3 regions of the Sessilibacter sp. MAH1 genome follow, and region 2 is predicted to be linked to each of the others. Evidence: predicted binding sites of a transcription regulator. Region 2 holds the regulator's gene; each other region holds the start of a gene.
What was found. Region 2 encodes sigma-54, which starts transcription at its own class of promoters, with help from an activator protein. Its sites were predicted from a motif close to TGGCACANNNNTTGCNNT; they were not measured.

Region 1: the regulator sigma-54 is predicted to act here: its motif matches at 4,716-4,733, upstream of ACYQ28_RS13285 (OpgD/OpgG family glucan biosynthesis protein).
Region 3: the regulator sigma-54 is predicted to act here: its motif matches at 5,573-5,590, upstream of ACYQ28_RS15300 (RtcB family protein).

The regions. Positions count from the first base shown of each region.
Region 1 covers NZ_BAAGIC010000013.1:18,062-25,693, reverse strand. Annotated here, with positions in the region: gene ACYQ28_RS13295 (DNA-3-methyladenine glycosylase I) at 1-331, shown strand, start outside; gene mdoH (glucans biosynthesis glucosyltransferase MdoH) at 609-2,651, opposite strand; gene ACYQ28_RS13285 (OpgD/OpgG family glucan biosynthesis protein) at 2,638-4,476, opposite strand; gene ACYQ28_RS13280 (hypothetical protein) at 5,554-5,733, opposite strand; gene ACYQ28_RS13275 (hypothetical protein) at 5,740-5,865, opposite strand; gene ACYQ28_RS13270 (AraC family transcriptional regulator) at 6,325-7,248, shown strand; gene ACYQ28_RS13265 (response regulator transcription factor) at 7,563-7,632, opposite strand, start outside.
Region 2 covers NZ_BAAGIC010000015.1:74,553-82,184, forward strand. Annotated here, with positions in the region: gene ACYQ28_RS14655 (HPr family phosphocarrier protein) at 1-204, opposite strand, end outside; gene rapZ (RNase adapter RapZ) at 443-1,312, opposite strand; gene ptsN (PTS IIA-like nitrogen regulatory protein PtsN) at 1,336-1,785, opposite strand; gene hpf (ribosome hibernation-promoting factor, HPF/YfiA family) at 1,788-2,078, opposite strand; gene ACYQ28_RS14675 (RNA polymerase factor sigma-54) at 2,177-3,778, opposite strand; gene lptB (LPS export ABC transporter ATP-binding protein) at 4,162-4,887, opposite strand; gene lptA (lipopolysaccharide transport periplasmic protein LptA) at 4,932-5,492, opposite strand; gene lptC (LPS export ABC transporter periplasmic protein LptC) at 5,470-6,078, opposite strand; gene kdsC (3-deoxy-manno-octulosonate-8-phosphatase KdsC) at 6,160-6,711, opposite strand; gene ACYQ28_RS14700 (KpsF/GutQ family sugar-phosphate isomerase) at 6,769-7,632, opposite strand, start outside.
Region 3 covers NZ_BAAGIC010000016.1:84,184-91,815, reverse strand. Annotated here, with positions in the region: gene ACYQ28_RS15315 (sulfatase-like hydrolase/transferase) at 188-2,242, opposite strand; gene ACYQ28_RS15310 (hypothetical protein) at 3,187-3,585, shown strand; gene rtcR (RNA repair transcriptional activator RtcR) at 3,751-5,358, opposite strand; gene ACYQ28_RS15300 (RtcB family protein) at 5,694-6,923, shown strand; gene rtcA (RNA 3'-terminal phosphate cyclase) at 7,021-7,632, shown strand, end outside.

The DNA.
Region 1 (7,632 bases), on a different contig from region 2:
CGAAGGTATAGTTCGCCACAAAGGCAAAATAGAAGCGGTAATTAACAACGCCAAATGCGCACAAGAAATGGTAAAAACCGAAGGCTCACTGGCAAAATTCTTCTGGCAGTTTGAACCCGATCCAAACACCTTACCCGACCCACAAACTCAATCGGTATCGGATGGCTCAAAAGAATTGTCAAAAATATTAAAAAAACGCGGCTGGAAATTTGTAGGCCCAACAACCGTATACTCGTTTTTTCAAGCCATGGGCTTAATCAACGACCACAGCGAAGAATGCATAACTCGCAAAAAAATCGACCAAGCTAAAAAGAAATTTAAAAGACCTTAAGTGTGATGAATTTTTAATAGGCACACTAGGTAATTTTTTTAATGGAGAAATTATTAGGGAGTTTTGGTTATTTTTGTGAATAGAATTTGATGGTAATAATTAAAACACGTTGCGCAATCTTTTATAAGGCTAACTGCTGATTCGGTTTGATAGTTGCAATACCCAGCAACAATAACTAGTAACAATACCAAGTAAAAATACCTATCAATAACACCTAATATTATCCAGTAGCAACACATCCTTGTGTTGTTTGTCACTCGGGTGGTACGGAGTTTTATTAGGTAATATTAATTGCCGGTACGAGTGTGGGTTCTTTCCCAAAATTTTGGGATTTCATTTCTACCGGTGTTTCTGGTGGTAGACGTGGAATTAAGTACACTTGATTGGCATTTTGGTTTAGTTCCATTTTTTCGTGGAGTTCTGCTAGGTTTTTACGCATTTCTACCAGCGCTTGTGGATTTACCACTTCCGAAGGCACTGCAAAAATTCGATGTTTTTGTAAAAACAAGCCTAGTTCATTACTGCTGGAATAACGAATAATGGCGGGTGCTAAAACTAAGCCGAGTAATACAGGTAATAACCACCAGAAAAATACCGGTGTGTAGTAGGCAGTAACGCTACCCCAAATAAGCGCAACGGTTAAACCCAAACCTGTTCTGCGAAATGCTTCTCGCCAAGCCACAACTCGACCTTCGCGTGATTGCGCATCCCAGCTGATTTTAAATCCACAAAAGGTTGCAACCACAAAGCTTGCATGAAAGACCATCATTATTGGCGCGATTAGAATAGCAAAAACAATTTCTAAACCTGCACTTAAAAATAATTTAAGGTGACCGCCAAAGCTTTTGTGATTATCCATGCTGGTAATAATTAGGGCCATAAATTTAGGCAACAGCAACATGCACGTGGTTAAAAACAACAATGAGAAAATCAACTCGGTTTTTGCGACTGGCCAGTTGGGAAATAATTGATAACTGGCGGTAAAAAATTGAGTTTCGGTAACCGATCGAACAATGGCATCAACACTACTTAGGGCAAGCATTACCAACCATATTAATGAACTGATATAGGCAAGCGCGCCAAACAGAAAATGACACTTGCTCATCAAAGTTGAGCGATGCATTCCTAATAAAGCAAGATGCTGTAAATTACCTTGAATCCAACGTCTGTCGCGGGTGGCGTAATCTAAAATATTGCTAGGAACTTCTTCGAAGCTGCCTTTTAGATCTGGCAATAAAATTACGTCCCAACCAGCGCGGCGCAATAACGCCGCTTCAACAAAGTCGTGACTTAAAATGTCGCCACCAAAGGGAGCTTTTCCTGGCAATCTCGGTAATCCGCAACAATCGATGAATGCATTGACACGAATGATTGCGTTGTGTCCCCAATAGTTGGCGTTATCGGTCTGCCAAAAAGCCAAGCCGCTGGCCAACATAGGGCTGCAAAGCTCTGCGGCGAACTGCAAAAAACGACCAAAAAAAGTGGTTTGGCGCACAGGCATAGGAACGGTTTGAATTAAGCCAACGCCGGTATTTTTCTCTAATTCTGCGGCCATGCGAACCATACAGTCACCGGTCATAATGCTGTCGGCGTCCAGTACAATCATAGCCTCGTATTGGGTGCCCCAACGCTCGCAAAAGTCCTTTAAATTACCTACTTTCTTTTCGGTATTTTTAACGCGATTACGATAAAAAATATGTTTTGAAAGCGCACCTAAACGTTTGGTTAAAATTTTCCAAGCTTGCAGCTCGGCAACTCGAATTTTCGGGTCTTGGGTGTCACTTAATAAAAAGAAATCAAACTTACCGAGTTGCCCCGTTGTTTCGAGCGAACGCAGGGTTGTCTCAAATCCGGCAAGAACTCGTACGGTATCTTCATTATAAACCGGCATCACAACTGCGGTTCTGAAGTTCTCAGAAGGCAATAGCTTTGCACGATTGTCGTCGTAAAAATTCGACTCTAAGCTTGTTGCAGAACTGCTATCACTAAAAATGGCCTGCTTTTTAAGAGTAAGCGGATCAATTTTAAAGAGTTTTACAAGAAAACCCGCAAAACCACTCCAAAATGCTGTTGTAATCCAAATAAAAGAAAAACTGAATAAAACCAGCAAACATAATTCGAGTGCTGTTGTGCCGTTTGCCCGCAAGATGTCGAACATCATGCCAACACCTGCAATTGAAGTTAAGATCACGGCAATAAAAAACCCCAACATGCGCGTGCGCTTAAAAGGCAAACTGTAGGTTGTTCGCGTAGGAGCGTCTTGATCGGCTACCGAGGAATTTTTAAGTGCATATTCGATGGTATTTTTACTGTATTGCATTTGGACTCCAGACATAGTTCCAAACTTCACTGACGCGCTTACCATGAAGTGTTAAATTTAATCGCATATCAATAGCGTCTTGATTTTGAGGACTGACTTTAAACATTACCCGCCAGCGATTTTCGTTAGGGAGTTTTTTAACGCTAACATCTTTCGCACTTCCGCCATTTAATTCCAGATTAACATTAACCGGCCAATCGGCATTGAGGTGGTTGGTTTCTGGGAAAACAAAGTCCACCAAAAATTGACGATGTGCCTTAGGCGGTGGATTATCTTGTCCTGGAATTGCCGCCCAACCGATACGCGTTTTTTCGACGTAAGCACTTTGAAAGTTTTTGGGAAATTCATTAAAGGTTGATAACCGATAAGAAAATTCCATCGATTCGCCCGCTTTAACCGGTTGCTTAGGCACCCAATAAGCAACAATATTATCGTTGGTTTCGCTGTTGGTGGGAATTTCCACCAACTCCACACGGCCTTCGCCCCAATCGCCTTTGGGCTCAATCCATAAACTCGGTCTGTATTCGTAATGAGCTTCTGTGTCTAAATAATTTTCACTGTCGCGATCACGTTGTGCCAAACCAAATCCGCGAACGTTATTTAAACCCGAAGAGGTTATTCCTAATTGCTTAGGGTTTCTGAGCGGACGCCAAATCCATTCACCGTTTTGAGTTAAAATTTGTAAGCCGTCAGAATCGTGAACTTCAGGTCGAAAATCATCGTAAAAACGCGTTTTATTCTCGCCAAACAAAAACATACTGGTTAAAGGCGCAACACCTAGTTTTTTTATGTCTGATCGAAAAAATAAAGTCGAGCGCACGTCAATAATGGTATTCACTTCGGGATGGATCGTGAATTTATAGGCGCCTGTAACCGATGGGCTATCTAGCAAAGCCACTACTTGCAGTTGGTTCGACGGAGTACCTGAGTTATCCGAATTTTCTGTCTTTGGTTTTTTCAGCCAAAATTCTTTAAACGTTGGAAATTCTTCACCGCTCAACTCGCCCGTATCAACAGCTAAACCTCTAGCAGAAATGCCGTAATTTTGTCCGGGGCCTACTGGACGAAAATAAGAAGCGCCTTGAAACACAATAATTTCGTCTTTGTATTGTTTAGAGTTCAATGGGTAATGAATTCTAAAACCTGCAAAACCTACATCGTTATTAGAATCTAAGGTCAGATTTTCAGCTTCGCGCTCGTACAAAAAATATTGTGGATCAAAATTTAAATGCTGATGAACGGAATATTCATCAACTAAATTGATGCCAACAGGATGTTTGTATAAAAAGCCGGGATGAAATAACTGTATTTCAAAGTCGGATTCATTTTTCCATATGGATTTTTCTGGGTTATAGCGAATAGATCGATATTGCTGGTAATTTAATTGATCTAAGCTCGCCGGTAAGGTATTGGCGTCGGCCACATAACTCTTACTGGCGAGATCACGTGCGCGATTCACCACGAGATCGTATAAAACTTGATGGCTGTCTGGACGATCGCCGTTTTTTAGTTCTTTAATTTTTTGATCTTGTGCAGACACAGGTCCCGGCAGCACAGCAGACTCAGCGGAAGTACTGACAGGAGCGGAACCAGACTCCACAGCCGGAATATCATTCGCTTCATTAATGGGCTTAGTAGAAGCCTCCGCATTGCTCGTTGGCTCATTGGTTTGCGGCGACACACTAACTTCAATGCGAGCTTTCTGCTCGGCTACTTTAACAGTTTGCTCGTTCGCTGCGTCTTGCGCATATACCGAAGTAAATCCAACCGTTGAAACTGCAAGCGCCAACCATGAGCGCTTGTTACACAAACACTGTTTGTTCATACCTTGTGTTCACTTAATTAATTGATAGCTAGGAGTGCCGTATCGAAATGTTTTTTTGCAACAACGAAGGTGCTTCTTCTTTAAGTACATTTTCGATAACAAGAGCCTTGTTAAAATTACAAATCACTTTGTAAGTGAGCTCTTGAAACTCTGCCAAACCTATTTTTTGTTAGGAATTTTTATGAATGAGTGTGATCTAGTCACCAATTTTGCCCACCAGTGGAACACTCGTATATTCTAGAGCAAAAGATCTGCCAACTAAAATGAAGTAACCCGGGGTGATAGTGTGATTTGAAAAACAATTCTAGAAAAAATCCTTAAGAATACTGTTAATTTTTATTAATCAGACAACTAATAAAAAGTTCAGCCAAACGGAAGCCGCGTTAACTCGTTACCATTAAATAACATTCCGTTTTTGGATACAGCCAACAGTAAACACATAGAATGAAGCAGCAATAGTCTAAGGAAAAAACTGCTATAAAAAGGTACATACCGATCTCAAGAACAGAAAAAAATCGATGTTTTACAGGTATAGCAGACGCAAGAAGTTGCGGGCGCCTTATTATCATAGTGCAAGTTATAAAGCTATAGAGCGCATATATAAACTACTAAAATTTACAAATTAGCAATGCGGTCTGGGTAAGAACTCATCACCCAGAGCGGGTATTTGATTATCGCCTAATTTGAGCATAGGCGAAGAGCTTGCAGAAAATCAGAGGCGCCATCAAACCCATTAACGAATGGGTATTTTATGCAGACCGCATCAATTTAAACTCAAACACATAGAGCTCAACAAAAAAGAACAAATATTCAAAAAGACTTACGTCCGTTAACCATCGAATCACTTTATAACGGCGTAAGCAAAAGGGTTACCGTTGATCTTTAGTTAAACATCAAAGAACTTGCTTAAGCAGTAAAAACCTGCCTAATAAGGTGAGGCTTTTACTAAATTTTAAAGAAATACCAACCAGCTCGGAGGCGCACAATCAATGAATCCGAAGTAGCATTAATCCGAAATATCTAAAGGTTAAAAAGTCGAAGCGTCAATAACCAACCGGTAATGTACAAATCATGCAGTCAAGCTGTGCGTGATATTTTTGCAAAAGACTTTTCATCTTCAACGACAGCCACACCTTTGGCGCCAAACGACAAAATATCTTCAACTTTATCTTGGCTTGTGGAGAACGCCACAGCATCGATGCCTTTGGATACTGCCAATGTAACCGCCAAATGACCCAAGCCGCCTATTCCGGCCACACCGACTTACGCACTGGGTTTTGCGTCAAGTTTTAAAAGCGGTGAACGGGTTGTTACATTGGCACACAATAATGGTGCAGCCTCTTCAAAACTGATAGCTTCTGGAATGTGTGCCGCGAAATGATCATCCACAACAATGTTGTTAGAATAAACAACTTAAGAAATTACCGCGCTGAATACACCATTCGATCACTGATACTTATCTCTTGCGCAAGTCCCGCAATGGCAAGTAGAACTGCACTGCTCAAGCGTGGTTGGCTAGACATAAATAACGCTTTAACTGGATTAATTAGAATTTTTTGAATAAACGATTCGCATAATTACCTATTTATTAAAGTGTTTAAACTTAAAGAGTCGATAGAATAATTATCCTGAATTATTGCCTATTTTTACCAAATACTAAAAAATATCTGCAACACTAATATTTAATATCAGTTCAACATTAAAACCAATTGCCTAATACTACTTTTTTATTGTCATTTTCTACGTAAATTATTAGAAGCCTGATCCATTGTTATAATTTAGTGATAGCATCGCTTGATATGGATAGTTTAGTACGGAAGGGTTAGCACGGAAAAGTTGGCGAGTTTAATGAATACAGAATCAAGCAGTATAGAGATTTTACCGAATACAATTCAAACAAACTCTCTAGCAAAACATATTAGTGAATTAATTGGCTTAAATAAACGTTTAGACACCCCTATTAAAGGTTTAAGCCTGCATCGTTGGGAAACACCAACAGACCCTACCAGCTATATGCTTGCACCCAGCATTTGTTTAATTGGTCAAGGCAGAAAACGCTTATTTTTAGGCGATGACAATTTTGTTTGTGATCCACACACATTCTTATTAACATCCATTGAATTACCTGTTGTGACTCAAATTGCAGAGGCAAAACCGGAGACGCCGTATTTGGGTATCACCATGGAATTAAATCTAAGAATGATCTCGCAATTAATGCTCGATGATCCTTCTAAGCAAGCACGTAATTCTAATGATCGATTGGGTGTTTCGGTCAGTGATTTATCAGAAGATTTAATCGATGCCTTCGCTCGATTATTAAATTTATTAAAAACCCCCGAAGACTTACCAGTATTAGGCCCATTAATTCAGCAAGAAATTTATTATCGCTTATTAAAAAGTGATCAAGGTCCGCGACTTAGAAATATCGTGACCGGCGGGAACCATAGCCATCAAATAGCTCAGGTGATTGAGTCATTAAAAGCTAATTTTTGTAAACCCGTTAAAATCGAAGCATTAGCCAATGATGCGGGATTAAGTATTTCGGCATTTCACAATCATTTTCGAGCGATGACCGCAATGACACCGTTGCAATTTTTAAAGAAAATGCGTTTGAATGAAGCTCGCCGCTTAATGCTTGCAGAACATCTAGACGCATCTAAGGCGGCTTACGAGGTTGGTTATGAAAGCCCTTCGCAATTTAGTCGCGAGTACAACCGCATGTTTGGCGCACCGCCAATGAGAGACATAAAACAACTTGCTTCTAAATTGTAATATTGGAACCTCTGATTAACTCACCCATGATTTAATCAGAGGTTCCCATTGTTGATACCAAGCAATTTAACTTTTTTACCGGATACGATCGAAACAACTTTTGCTTTGCTTAACTTCGCCTTGTTTTATTCAAAACAGGCAGCTCGCGCTGTACAGTTGTACACACTACATTTATTGGCATTTATTTTTAATACCCCTGTGTAGCGATAAAAGGAAGTATCGCTTTTTTTTATACTCCTTTACTTACAATTAAAATGTTCCAAAAAAATTAATCATTGTTATAACACGGCTTAGAAAATTTAAAACATTAAACATTAAACCCAATTTACCTCGCAGGCCAACATATAGCCCGCTCCGTACACGGTTTTTATTAATACGGGATTT
Region 2 (7,632 bases):
GCTGCCATCTGCACAGATGGTTACTAAAGTGCCCGCAGATGCCGCCAATAACAGAATCGACATAACGCTTTTGCAATCTGCTTTTTTTCCATTGGCTTCAATAGAAAGTGTCGCGCTAAATTGCATAGCCAATTTGGCGAGCTTAGTAGCGGCACGAGCATGCAAGCCTTTGGTGTTGGAGACCAGGATATTCTTTTCGATCATTGTGTAGGCGCTTGGAATAGTAATAAAAAGTGATTGAGTGACTTTTAATGAGTTAACTTAATCGCGATTTATGAAATTATTGTTGAGTTCTTTTGTTGTTATTATTGTATTTCGATGGCTAATAATAGAACGTTTATCGTTATTATTGTCGCTATTTTAGAAAATTATCGAAATTTTAAAAAAAGAATGCTCTCTGTAGTTTACCGCTATGACGGTTTACTACTATAACCGTACACGGCTATGACGTTTTTGAGCGATTCGGCACCGCCAGATCGCGATGGCGGACGAGTATATTTTCGAAATCTTCTTTTAATTGGTCGGCGAGCGCATTACAGACATATACAGAGCGATGTTGCCCACCGGTGCAACCGATAGCAATGGTTATGTAGCTGCGATTGCTTTTTTCGTATTCAGGTAACCATTGTTTTAAAAAGTTTTGTGTTGAATCGATCATAGCGTGAACCATTGATTGACTCTTTAAAAACTGTACAACTTCTGGATCATTACCCGTACAGCCGCGCAACTTGGGAATCCAAAATGGATTGGGCAAGCAGCGCACATCGAAGACTAGATCGGCATCAGCTGGCAACCCGCGTTTAAATCCGAAGGACTGAAACTGCACCGCCATGTGCGGTGCTCCTGAACCTGTCACCCATTTATGAACCAGATTTCGAAGGTCATGCACACTTAAATTACTGGTGTCTATAACTCGGCTTGCACGGGTTTGAATGGGCCTTAAAAGCTCAGACTCCGCCAAAATAGCGTCTTTCAAATCAACATTATCGGATGTTAGCGGATGTTTGCGGCGAGTCTCACTAAAACGCTGAATGAGAACATCGTCTCGGGCATCCAAAAAAATGATTTGTGTCTTGCGGCATAAACTCTCTAGCTGTGGAAACAAACTATCGAAAGCTTCTAACTCTTGTAGGTTACTGCGCGCATCAATGCTTACGGCGAATTGTTTGGACTGATCCGTTTGTGATGTGACCAAATACTTGAGCAGGGTAATTGGAAAGTTGTCGATACAAATCATTCCGGCGTCTTCCAGCGCACGTAAAGCACTGCTGATGCCTGAGCCTGATCTGCCGCTAACAATGACCAACTCCATTTTATGCTCCGCGAAACGAAAGATTACTGCTGGGTAATAACTTGGTACAACTCTTCATCACTTTTGCAGTTGCGCAATTTTTTTACCAGCTCGGTTTGGGACAAAACCTCAGCGATTTTCGCCAGAGTTTTAAGGTGGGAGTCATCCGCTTCCTCGGGGACTAGCAGCGTAAAGATCAGATCTACGGGCGCGTCATCGATGGCGTCAAAGTCCAATGGCGTATTAAGTTTAAATAACGCTCCCATGACGCCGGTACAGTTTTCCAGTCGGCAATGCGGAATCGCAATTCCTTGCCCGATTCCGGTCGAGCCGAGTCTTTCGCGGGCCATCAGGCGGCGAAAGAGCTCATCAGCGTCAAGAACTGGGAATCCTTTAGTAATGAATTGCGCGACATTTTCTAATGTTCGCTTTTTACTTGATCCCTCCAAGCCACATTTAACGCGGCTGGGAGTAAGAATGCTGGAGAGGTCCATAATCAACGGTGGCTGGTTGCTTTCTCTTTATGTTTGAGCAATTGCCGATCTAATTTTACGGCCATTTCATCGATGGCAATATACAGATCGTCAGATTCACTCTCGGCAAATATATCTTTGCCACTTATGTGTACGGAAGCTTCTGCTTTTTGTCTTTGTTTTTCAACCCTTAATACAACATTGATTGTAGTGATTTGCGGGTTGTGTTTGCCGAGTTTTTCAAATTTAGTTTCAACATAATTTCGAATAGAGTCGGTGACTTCGACGTGGTGCCCACTGATGCTAAGAGTCATTGTTATTCCTCATGTCAGAGTTAAGTCATTGATTACACAGGTTTTAAACCCGTGTAATCGGGTATGAATTAGGGTCGAGATCACCGAGTCATGGTTGGTCAGACCAGTCTTTTACGTTCGTTCGAGGCTGGAATACCCAAGGATTCGCGATATTTCGCAATGGTTCTTCGGGCGACTTGAATGCCTTGGTCTGCCAGTAACGCGGTAATTTTGCTGTCGCTTAAGGGTTTGCGAGCGTCTTCTGCGGCAACCAGCTTTTTGATAATGGCACGTATTGCGGTTGAAGAGCATTCGCCGCCATTGTCTGTGCTGACGTGGCTTGAGAAAAAGTATTTTAACTCAAAGATGCCTTGAGGCGTGTGCATGTATTTTTGCGTTGTTACCCGTGAAATTGTCGACTCATGCATGCCTACGTCTTCGGCAATGTCGTGAAGTACTAGAGGTTTCATGGATTCTGGGCCGAAATCCAAAAAGCCCTGTTGTTTTTCAACAATGCAGCTTGCAACCTTCAGTAGAGTCTCGTTGCGGCTTTGTAAACTTTTCAAGAACCAGCGTGCTTCTTGTAAATTATCTCGCAAGAAGGTGTTGTCTTCACTGCTATCGGCACGCTTTACAAGACTGGCGTAATTGTTGTTGATGCGAATTTTAGGGGCTATTTCTGGGTTCAGCTCTACGATCCAGCGACCTTCTTGCTTGCTCACAAAAACATCGGGAACGATATAACTGGTATCGCTGCTGCCGATAGTAGCGCCGGGATGAGGTGTTAATTCCTGAATTAAATCGATCGCAACTTTGAGTTCGGGCTCTTTAACGCGACATTTACGCATTAACTGTTTGTAGTCACGACTGCCAAGTAACGCTAGATGCTCTGCAACTACCGCCTTGGCGGTTTCCAGTCCGGGTGTTTCTTTGGCGTATTGATTGAGTTGTACCATCAAACATTCAGACAAATCGACGCTGCAAGAGCCGATAGGATCAAACAGTTGAAGTCGGTGTTGAACCGCAATCACTTCGTCGAGGCTTAGGTCTTCGTCTGTATCTGCGTCTTCGTTTAGAGGTTCAGAAGCTTCAAGCTCACCGCTTTCTTGTTCGGCATCTTCGTCATTCTCACGCCAGTCACCGCGTAGGCCGTGAAAAATCTCCTCGATACTGCTTGAGAGCAAACCGCTGGGCTCTACCGAGTCTATGATTGCTAAAGCAATGGTTCGATCGGTTTCTGACATCGGAGTCAGATTCAATTGCCACAGTAAGTATTCTTGAAGGGTCTCGGTGTTGTCGATTTGGCTGTCGAAAAAGCTGTCGTCTCGTTCTACGGCTGATGACGAGGAAGAGTTGCTACTGCCTTGGTAAATGTCGTCCCACTGGGTATCAACGGGTAAATCCTCGGGAATGTTTTCCTGCCATTCGCCTTCTTGGGCGTCGCCAGAATCGGATTCGGATTCGGATGCGGTTGCGGTAACTTTTTCTTCGCTGAAGTTGTCGGAAATTTCGTTGGGTTGTTCGCTGTTGTCGCCGGACTCACCGCTATCAAGGTGAGAGTCATCGGATTCGCTAACTTCGAGCATGGGATTAGACTCAAGAGCTTCTTGAATCTCTTGTTGAAGATCGAGCGTTGAGAGTTGTAGCAGGCGAATGGCTTGCTGCAACTGAGGGGTCATCGTTAATTGTTGACCCATTTTTAGCTGTAATGATTGTTTCATAACTTGACACTACTTCCAAAAACGGTGTCAGAATCGGAGCTGATTCTGATCAAGCTTAGTGTCAGTGTAGACTTGAAAGGGGCGTTTTTGCAACATCTATTAAGCAAAAAATATGCCCAACCTTGAATTTTCTTTAAATAAATGTTTTGAGGGGAAAAATAAAAGAACAGCGAGTGCTTTAGCGGAGGGGATTACTTGTTGATCACTTAACAGTAAGACCAATGTTCGCCTATTTCAACAGCAAGGTAAAGCGGTTTTTTAATGTCGCCTAAAATGTCTTTTGGGTGGTCTTGTAGGCTAAAAAAGAGTCTTTCTGTGGGTTCTTTGATAGGTGTCGAGGCTTTTGTTGTTTTATTGAGGGTCGGTTGAGGTGGCGGCTCAATTTAGAGCTTAAAGCCTTCACCCAAATAAGTGTCTCTTACTTTTTGGTTGGATAAAACCGTCTCAGCGTCGCCTTCGGCAATGATAAACCCGCCGCCCACAATATAGGCTTTCTCGCAGATATCTAAGGTCTCGCGAACGTTGTGGTCGGTAATGAGTACGCCAATTCCTCGTGATTGAAGGTGTTCAATAATTTGCTTGATATCACCGACGGATTTTGGGTCCACGCCGGCAAAGGGTTCGTCAAGGAGGATAAAGCGTGGTTCTGTCGCTAGCGCGCGAGCAATTTCGACGCGACGACGCTCACCACCGGATAGGGCGATGCCTTGGCTGTCTTGTACGTGGGTGATGTGAAATTCTTCTAAAAGTTGTTGCGCTCGGTCTTTGCGATCTGTTGCAGATAAATCGGATCGAGTCTCTAAGATTGCTAAAATATTGTCTTTGACCGATAGCTTTCTAAATACCGATGCTTCTTGTGGGAGATAGCCAAGTCCGCGTCTGGCGCGGCCATGCATGGGAAGATTGGTAATGTCTTCGTTGTCGATCCAAACGCTGCCGTGATCGGCTTTAACAATTCCTGCAATCATGTAAAAACACGTGGTCTTTCCCGCACCATTTGGGCCGAGTAAGCCAACAACTTCTCCCGTTGACACAGAAAATGAAACGTCGGATACGATTTGTCTCGATCCGTAGCTTTTGGCCAAATTTTTAGCGCTCAGTCGACTCATAACTCTTAGTGCTGGTAGTGATTAATTGAAAGATTCAACAAGGTTTATTGGTTGGTGTTTGTGGTGTCTTTATTTTGAGGTTGAATAATCAACTTCACTCGATTCTCACCCGACGCTACGGCATAGGAGTCTTTAAGGTCGTAATCGATGGTATCGCTGTTGATTTTCGAGCCGTCGCCCTGATCAATTTGCGCATTTACGGACAGTTTGATTTTCTCATTGATGACAGAGTAGTGAATGCGTTTAGCTTCGGCTTTAACCGTGGGTTTGTCGATTTTGGGTTTTTGTTCAAGCGTTGCTGGATTTCCTGTCGCTGTAATACTTTCTACGCCTTCGGGTTTATGATGAATGGTGATTGTATCTGCGACGATTACCAAGGTGCCTTGTTTGAGTTTGGCGTTGCCAGAGAAAATGGTTACTCCGGTTTTGTCATTTCGCTCAGCTCTGTCGGCGTCAATATTGATGGGTTGATCGCTGTCGCTTGGCAATGCCACGGCGGTATTGATTGATAACAATAATCCAATAACAACCACGACCATTTTTACTGCCGAGGCGAATGGTTGTGGCTGGGCGCTTTCGTTTTTACGGTGCAGGTTGAGTTTCATAAATGCCTGTAACTTGAGAAAGTAGTTCGGTTATGTTGGTAATCATGTTCAGACGCATACCAACAGAGTCGGCAATGCCTTCAGGGCTGGTAATGGACACAGGACTTTCTGATTCAGCGATTTGTTCGACAGGTTTTACGTCCAATTTATCGGTTGTGAGTCGATATTCTCCACCGGTCTCTAAGTCTTTTCTGACCACCACATTTCCCCAAAGTGTAATCAATGAGCCATTATTTTCTGCTCGCCCATGATCGGCGGTGATTTTCCAGGGAGTTTGATTGGGTTGTTCGGAAAACAGCGTCAGGAAAGGATTGCTTAAGTCGGTGTAGCCTCGTTTGGCTTCGAGCGGGCGGTTTTGTGCGTTATATCTTAGGTATTGCTCGGCCTTATCGACAACTAATAGATACTGTAGCCGACCTGTTGCGTCGAATTGGCGAGTTTTGGAATTTTGTATAATTGCCACTGGCGCCTGCGATTGTGTTTCAGTGGCGGGTTTAGTCTGAGTAATTTCAGGGTTTTCCCACAGTAGTATGACAAGCACAAACAGGCCTGCAATGATGGAAGTTGTTAAGATTTTTTTTAACACGGCTACTGTGGATAACTTTAAGCGAGTGGGCGTTATTGCATGTTGCTAATGACTGGAAACTGTTGGTTTACAAACTCTACCTTACTGGAGATAAGGACTTAATGCAGCATCAAAAGTGCCTTGCACCTGCATAATAAGATCGCAAGTTTCTCTAACCGCGCCTTCGCCACCATTACGAGTTGTTTGCCAGTGCGCATGTTCAACCATGGCGGGTAAAGCATTTGCCACGGTTACCGCAAAACCTACCTTAGTCATAACGGTTAAGTCCGGGTAATCATCGCCAATAAATGCAACTTGGTTGAGTGCAAAATTATGTTCAGCCAGTATTTCTTTTAGTGCGGTGTACTTGTCTTCTCTGCCTTGAACTAAAATTTCGATGCCGAGATCTCTGGCTCGTTTTTCAACCAAAGCACTTTTACGTCCCGTTATAATGCCAACCTTAACACCCGATTTTTGCAAGATTTTTATACCGTGACCATCTAGCGTGTTAAATGCTTTGTATTCGTTACCATCGTTACCGAAATACAGTTTGCCATCGGTTAAAACGCCGTCTACGTCTAGAAGCAATAGTTTTATTTGTTGGATATTTTCTTTTAATTTTGTCGACAATTCTTTCAGGCAGGTAGAGGTCATAATTACTTTAGCTATTGAGTTAACGGTGGCGCGATTAGGCGGTTCAACTTTGGTTATTCAAATCACGCCCGCGCGTAGTATGTCGTGCAAGTGCAGAATTCCAACCAGTTTTTGATGTTCGTCAGAGACAATTACCGCGGTAATTTTTCGGGTTTCCATAAGGTGTAACGCTTCGGCAGCCAACATATTTGGCGAAACGGTTTGCGGTTTAGGCGTCATGACTTGGCTCATCACTGCCGTTGACAAGTTGGTGCCGAGATCAACATGTCTGCGTAAATCGCCGTCGGTAAATACTCCGCAAAGAGCACCTTCGGTATCGGCAACTGTGGTAATGCCGAGACCTTTTTCAGTCATAACAACAAGGGCTTGTGTTACTGGTGTGGTTGTTAATACCACGGGAATTTCGTCGCCTTTGTGCATGATGTTTTCAACCTTGAGCAAAAGCTTGCGACCGAGTGCGCCACCGGGATGAGAAAAGGCAAAGTCTTCGGCGCTGAATCCTCTCGCCTCTAGTAACGCAACCGCCAGTGCATCGCCCATCACTAGGGTTACCGTGGTGCTGGAGGTTGGCGCTAAATCTAGAGGACAGGCTTCTGTCTCGACAGAAATATCTAAATGAGCATCAGCGGCGGTTGCCAGAGGCGACTCTGGATTTCCCGTCATGCTGATTAGGGGTATATCCATGCGTTTAAATAACGGCAGGAGTGTTAATACCTCAGCGGATTTGCCGGAGTTGGATATAGCAATGACAACGTCTGTTGGTGTGATCATTCCCAAATCACCGTGGCTTGCTTCGCCAGGGTGAACAAAGAATGCTGGTGTGCCTGTGCTGGCGAGAGTTGCTGCAATTTTGCGACCTATGTGGCCTGATTTTCCCATGCCTGTCACAATAACTCGACCTTGTACAGATAGGATTAATTC
Region 3 (7,632 bases), on a different contig from region 2:
TCTTACATTTAAACAATAGGAACCTCTGATTAACTCATCCATGATTTAATCAGAGGGCAGAAATTGAAAATGCGATTTCCAATTTCTTCACAATTTCAATCACTTACCGTTCTTGAAATTGGCGACACATCCTTGTGTCGCGAGAAACTCTAGGTTAATCAGAGTTTCCAATAAATTAACCGCCAAATTACGGTAATTTCTCTGTTACGTAAGCTTGTCCTAATTGATTCACTTCTAACGTTTTTAACTGCGCTAACAAACTAATGGCTTTATCGATTATTTCTGCATCAGAATAATTAGCGTTTGCCACCGGCGTTGGAAATACTGCGTTGTACTGCAATAAATTGGTGATTTCGTTGGGATCAGAGTTCAAATCGTATAATTCATACTGAGCCGGTAAATTAATGTCTACACTGTCAAAATAACGTACTAGCTTCCACCCGGTTTCTTCAATAATTGCATGAACATTGTTCGGGTGAGCTACCGGGCCTTCGGTTAACTTTGTCAGTTCACTCGAATTACCGGATGTTTTTGCATCAGTAATTAATTTATGAACCAAGGCATTGAATACACGAAAATTAGTTAGTTCGTGTGAGTCATCCTCAAAAGTTGAAGCCTGAGACCGGCCGGGCGGCGGTAAAGGTTCAGTAATTGTATCGTGGGTTATAAATAAAACACTTTTACGAGCATTATTAACAGATTTTTTATGATTTTGTATTAAATCACTGAGATTTTCACCAACAGGCATCGGAGCAACTTCGTACCCTTCTGCCAGGAGTTTATTTTGCAAATTGGGCATATCCTCTGTGGTAATGCCGGCTAAACCTAAAATTGTCGGTAAAATATCTATGTGGCTGGTAATCTTATCGATTTGTTGCAAACCATTGGGAACCGAATGCATTGATGTTGGATATTTAACAACAACCGGTACATGAATTACCTCTTCATAAGCCGAATGCCATTTTTCCATTAAAGTACCATGTGAAGCACCGTATTCGCCATGATCGGGACAAAATATAATAATGGTATTTTCGGCCTGTCCAGAATCTTCAAGTGCTTTCAAGGTTGCACTGATATGCTCATCGACCTCACTGATTAAATAACCGTAATACTGCATAAATGCACGGCTTGCTAACTCGGGATCTTGCGTAAGAGAAAATGGCAAACCAACATCGTTCGTATTTAAACTGTAGGCTACAGCAGCAGGCAGTTGTTCTTTACGAGTAATTTTACCGTTATCTAGTGCCTGTTGCGAAACCATGCGCCCGCTTTTGGCAACCAAAGATAAACCCATTTTATATTTGTATTCGAACTGACAAAAAGGCTTATTATTGTTTATTAAGTCTTCATTCCAGTTTGGAGCTACCTCAGCGTTATTCTGCGGAAAAGATTTTTTATTTAAAGTAATTGCAGTGGTTCCACCAAGCGGAATATTTGCCTTAGTACCCGCCTTAGGCACTGCTAAAGTATAAGATGCATCCGCTAATGATTGGTCACACACGTATCCGGGCAATCCGGGATAAGATGCAATGTCATGTGGATTAGTAAAAGAAGCAGCCGCAAACCATGGCGTAGGAGTATCGCTGGGCGATGGCGGATTTACGTTTGGCTTACCTTCAGCTTCTGCAACATTTGCCCTCGCATTTGCAATGCTGTAAGGAATACCCAAACCTTGACGTTTTAAAAACGCACACACATTATCTGCAAATTGATAATCACGATAATGTCCCAGATTATTCGGTAAAGCGCCGTGAGGATCAGGATAACTCAACTCCCAATCACTAAAACCGTAATCAACTAAGCTGCTGGTTTCCTCTCCCGAAATGTGCCATTTACCAAAATAATGTGAAGTATAACCGGCGGATTTCATGTACGAACCAATGGTTGGAAAACTTTTTTTAGGCAACCAAGGAAAGTTCTCATCGGCACCATCTTTAAATAAACCATCGGTCTGTAGCACGCCGGTTTTGGTACCATACTGCCCAGTAAATAACGCAGCCCGACTGGGAACACAAGCACTAGATGCAATGCGATGGTTTCTTAATACAACAGAATTCTCCCGCAATTGCCAAAGGCCAGGAAAATACTGTTTATATTCGTTAGCATCATTGTTGTTGCCCTGAAAACCAATGATCTTTTTCATAGGTTCAACAAAGCCGTGATTATCGCCAAATGCAAATCGTGGAAATCGCATTTGATCTACCATAATCATAAGAATATTGGGACGTTTAGAGGAAGTCATAGATCGGAATCCTTTTAAAAGACGGTCATGAAATAATTATTTTTTGTGTCTTATAAATTCAACATTAAGTACGGCATGTAAGAATAATGATTAACCGAGAAATTTCTATCAAAGAAGCTCTTATTTAACAGACTCTCATTAAAAAAGACTCTCACTAAAGCACTAAAGAAACTACTACTAAACAAGACCTCATTAAGTAGAAGACGCCAATTAGCACATGTTCGTTTTTTAAAGAAAATCGGTAAAAATACAATTTTTATTTTTATACAATTTAAATTATTTATAGATATGAGAATTAGTAACGCTTCTATCTGCCATAAAACGTTTTAGGTTAATCAAGGTTTTTTTATTTTGAGCATTGAAACAATCTTTTACGGAAATCATCACGATCACTCATGCTCAATAAATTTAGGTGAAAACAGCTTCTGCAACACCCAGAAAAACATACAAAATAAAAGCAACATTTAAATTGATTAAATCAAACCAAACAATAACTGTCCCAACTTATCAATCCGTAACTTAACATCTCAAACATAAGCAATGAACAAACATTAAAAATCATTTCACAAACAAAAATCAACGACTTTATTAAATTATTAACGACCAATACCCAATTGAGATATCGCAAATTTAAATATCAAAAAATAAATATTTAAAATCATAAATATTCATATCAATCTATTACATTCAATTACACACTAATGACAGACATATAACAGATTACCAATTTAATAGCAGAAAAATTATATCAGCAGAAACTGTAATATCATTTAATAATCCTAAAATTAAATACATATTAAAAAAGTCGCATGACTTTCTATTGTGGCGCCCATTTATATTATCGACTTAGAAAATTTAGTTTAAAGTGTTTTCGGCTTCTAGCAAGCTATAAAACCCCTGTAGAAATTCAGAAAGAAAAAACCCTTTAAATAACTGGAAAAATTATGAAGATCACCAAATATATTTTAGGACTTATTTTTATCACAAGTTTCTCGAACTTATCCCTTGCAGATGTGGTAACCATAGTGGAGTTCGAAAATATAAAAAATAGAGACCAACAATTGATAAACGGAACTAATGTTTCTGGTTCAATATATCCTGCCATTCCATCAGTACTCATATCTAATGATCCTCCGTCAATACATGAATCAAGAACACCAGGAGATTTAGTAGACTCAGGAATTATTACATTTCAATCCTGCAGATTTAATTGGTCAACAATAAGAATGGGTGGTATTTATACATTTTCACGCGGAGCCGAACCATCATCAAGTTGCAGCCTTTTAGTAATTACACAAAATCCTTTTACCGGAGAACATCGATTAAGATTTCAAATAAATTAACTTTTCAAATTGCAAAAAATTTATAAAGTATTTAGGCATCCTTGAAGACTTTTATTCCATTAAAAAGTCTGCCGAAAAAAACAATCTAACCAGTTTTTAAGTTAATATTTAAGATAAAACCTTCGATTACATTATGGATGACTAAATTGAAGGTTTTATAATTTTTCACTTATTTTTTATTTGTGCAAACGTTAAATCATACTTTGCTAGCAACTGCTTAACGCGGTGCGAATCGTTACTCGATGCCTTGGTCTCTCTGCTTTTATTAAACAGTATCCTGCCTGCTTCGGCCATATTGCTGCTGCTTCGGCAGACGTCTACAACAATACACAATTTGGCTTGTTCAAAATAATCCAGCTCTTCAAAGGCAGAATCACCTATAAGTTGTTTAAGATCCTCTAGTTGTGTTTTTTGGTGATTAACCGTATTTGAGTTAGGCTGCCATTTCTTCTGTAGACGAGCAATTTCTTCGGTTACGACCTGTTCGTTAATACGCCCGCCGCTGCTTAAGGTAGCCATGCGAATAATACTGGCGTTAAGGTCACGAAAGTTACCTCGCCAGCTAGCTTGTGGTGATCGTGCAAATTGCAGGTATTTTGATCGAGCGTTAGTATTAAAAGATACTAAACTGTTTTCTTTAGACGAATAGCGCTCTAGTTCGTAATCAATATTAGGTTCTAAGTCTTCTAGTCGCTCTTTTAAAGACGGCAAGTAATAGGTCCATAAATCGATTCGTGCGAGTAAATCTTCTCTAAATTCGCCACTTTCAACATGTAACGTTAAATCTTTATTGGTGCCGGCAATAATTTGAAAATTACTCGTTATTGGTTTATCGGAGCCTAACGGCATGTAGGATTTGGTCTCAATGGCATGTAACAACATCGCTTGCTCGTCTAATCCTAACTCGCCTATTTCGTCCAAAAACAGTAAACCTCCATCGGCTTGTTTTAATAATCCAAGCCTGTCGGTTGTTGCACCGGTATAAGAACCCTTTTTATGACCAAACAACGTTGACATAGCATTATCGCCACGCAGTGTTGCGCAGTTTACTTCTACTAATTCACCGGTAAGGCCGCCGCGTTGTTTACGCAGTTCGTAAACTCGTTTTGCCAGTTGAGATTTACCCGCGCCGGTGGGGCCCATAATTAAAATCGGTTCTTTTGATTTGATAGACACCTTTTCTAATTGCGCAATGGTGGCGTTAAGTTGTTTGTTGCGTGTTTCTATTCCACCTTTTAAATAGTCAGTACCTTCTTGGTGTTCTTTTTTAAATCGTGAGGCAATTTGATCGTATTTAGAAAGATCTAAATCGATAATTTGGTATTTACCTTCTGCTGACCTATCACGCGGAGGCGGCGATGTTTGCAGCAGTTTACCGGGTAAATAATGCGCCTCGTTTAACAGATACAAGCAAATTTGCGCGACGTGAGTGCCGGTGGTGATATGAACAAAATAGTTTTCTCTTTGCGGTTTAAATGTGTAAGAACGTGCGAAATCTAAGAGTGAGCCGTAAACGCTTTCAAAATCCCACGGATTACTAAAATCAATAAAATGAAAATTAACCTTCGTAGAAGGTGACACCACAGCAATGTCTTTCGCAATAAGCTCGGCCAGTCGTGTTGAATTTTTATCCAGCAACAACTCAAAACGATCGATCAATACATCTTCTTGCTGGCAAATAGACACCGTTGGTCGCCAAAGCTCCCAGCGTTTTTTGCCCTGCCCTCGGTTATCCAGAACCGTACCTAAAATACCAATAACAACCGTTTTCATAACCAACTCTTTAACAACTCAACACGAAAAACCGGTAAACCCACGGATATATAATAATATCTTTTTAGATATACGAATAATATATATGATAGGTTTATCACTGCGATGATTAGTAGCGAGAAAATCTTCAGAATCCTTCCAAACAATATATTCTCTATATATTTCAATAACTTACTAATAAAAAACCAAATATATATCACTCAAATTCACTATCTGGCACAGCTATCGCTCTAATAAAAATAAGATCGATGGTAAAAAGTAACGTTTATTATCGGGTCGTATAACAACAGTATTGTGCCAAGCACAAAAACTCCCTGTATATAAATGGAATGATTATGAGCACTAGAAACTACGACATCATGGAAGCTGGTGGAGTACCAATTAAAACCTGGACACGCGGCGTGGCTTTCGAAGAAGAAGCTAAACAACAGTTGGCCAATATCTCTAGAATGCCGTTTGTACATAAATGGGTGGCCGCAATGCCCGATGTACACCTTGGTAAAGGCGCGACCATTGGTAGCGTGGTACCAACGGTAGGCGCGGTAATTCCAGCGGCGGTAGGTGTTGATATCGGTTGTGGCATGATGGCCGTTAAAACCAACATGACCGCCAAACAATTACCCGACAACCTATTTGAAATGCGCTGTGCCATTGAAAAAGCCGTACCCCATGGCAGAAGTTCTGGCCGAGGCAGAAACACTCGCGACGTTGGTGCCTGGCATAATTTACCGGAAGATGTAATTCAAGCTTGGCTGCCTATATCGCAACAATTTGATGTTTTAAAAGAAAAACACCGCATTTTAAAAAATACCAACAATGTAAACCATCTAGGAACACTGGGTACGGGAAACCATTTTATTGAAATGTGTTTAGATGAACACCAAAGCGTATGGTTTATGTTGCATAGCGGCTCGCGCGGTGTAGGTAATCGAATTGGTACGCATTTTATTGAAGTTGCGAAAAAAGAAATGGAACGCTGGATGATTCAATTACCCGATCGTGATCTTGCGTATTTACCCGAGGGCTCTGAACATTTTGACCATTATATTGAAGCGGTTGAATGGGCACAAAATTTTGCAAAAATTAATCGCCAGGTGATGATGCAGCGCGTCATTAATGCTGCGAGATCGGTATTAAACTTTAACTTTGAAGCCAATATAGAAGCCGTAAATTGTCACCACAACTATGTATCACGTGAAAACCACTACGACAAAAACGTTTTAGTTACTCGTAAGGGTGCGGTACGTGCACGTAAAGGTGAGATGGGAATTATTCCCGGCAGCATGGGTGCAAAATCGTTTATTGTGCGCGGCCTAGGTAACGAAGAAAGCTTTTGCAGCTGTAGCCACGGTGCCGGTCGAGTTATGTCCCGTACGCAAGCGAAAAAAGTCGTCAGTTTAGAAGAGCATAAAAAGGCCACTGAAAATGTAGAGTGCCGTAAAGATGCCAGCGTAATTGATGAAACACCTTCTGCCTATAAACCTATCGAAAAAGTCATGGAAGCGCAAAAAGATTTGGTAGAAATTGTTTATACCCTTAAGCAAGTGGTTTGCGTAAAAGGTTAAGGTAATTTTAATTGAACAGGTTTTTTATTAACACAAGGAAGTGTTCTTCTAATTAACGCTAAAAAATTTAAAGCAACAAAAAAATTCGAATATAACTATGGACAAAATACTATTAATTGATGGATCACTCGGTGAAGGTGGCGGCCAAATTTTACGAACCTCATTAACGCTTGCCATGTGTTTAAAAATTCCGATTACCATCAATAATATTCGAGCTGGCAGACCAAAACCGGGTTTAATGCGCCAGCACCTCGCGTGTATAAATGCGGCAAAAGAAGTCTGTTCGGCAAAGGTTGTAAACGCAGAACTAGGCTCACAATCAGTTACGTTTATACCAGGTGATATAACAGCCGGTAAATTCCACTTTTCGGTTGGTAGTGCTGGCAGTACAACACTTATTTTTCAAACAATATTTTTAGCATTAACGCAAACTAACGAAATAAGTGACGTAACATTCGAAGGTGGCACACACAATCCATTTGCCCCAAGCTACGATTACTTAATTGAATGTTTTAAACCCATGGTTGAAAAACTGGGTTATAAATTTGACGCACACTTAGAAAACGCTGGTTATTACCCTGCAGGAGGTGGATTATGGCACTGTAGAATCTACCCTAAAGAATCCGCAAAAGTATTGAGCTTAATAACGAGAGAACAAATTAAAAAAATACATGCAACGGTTAACATTTCAAACCTAAAGCACAATATT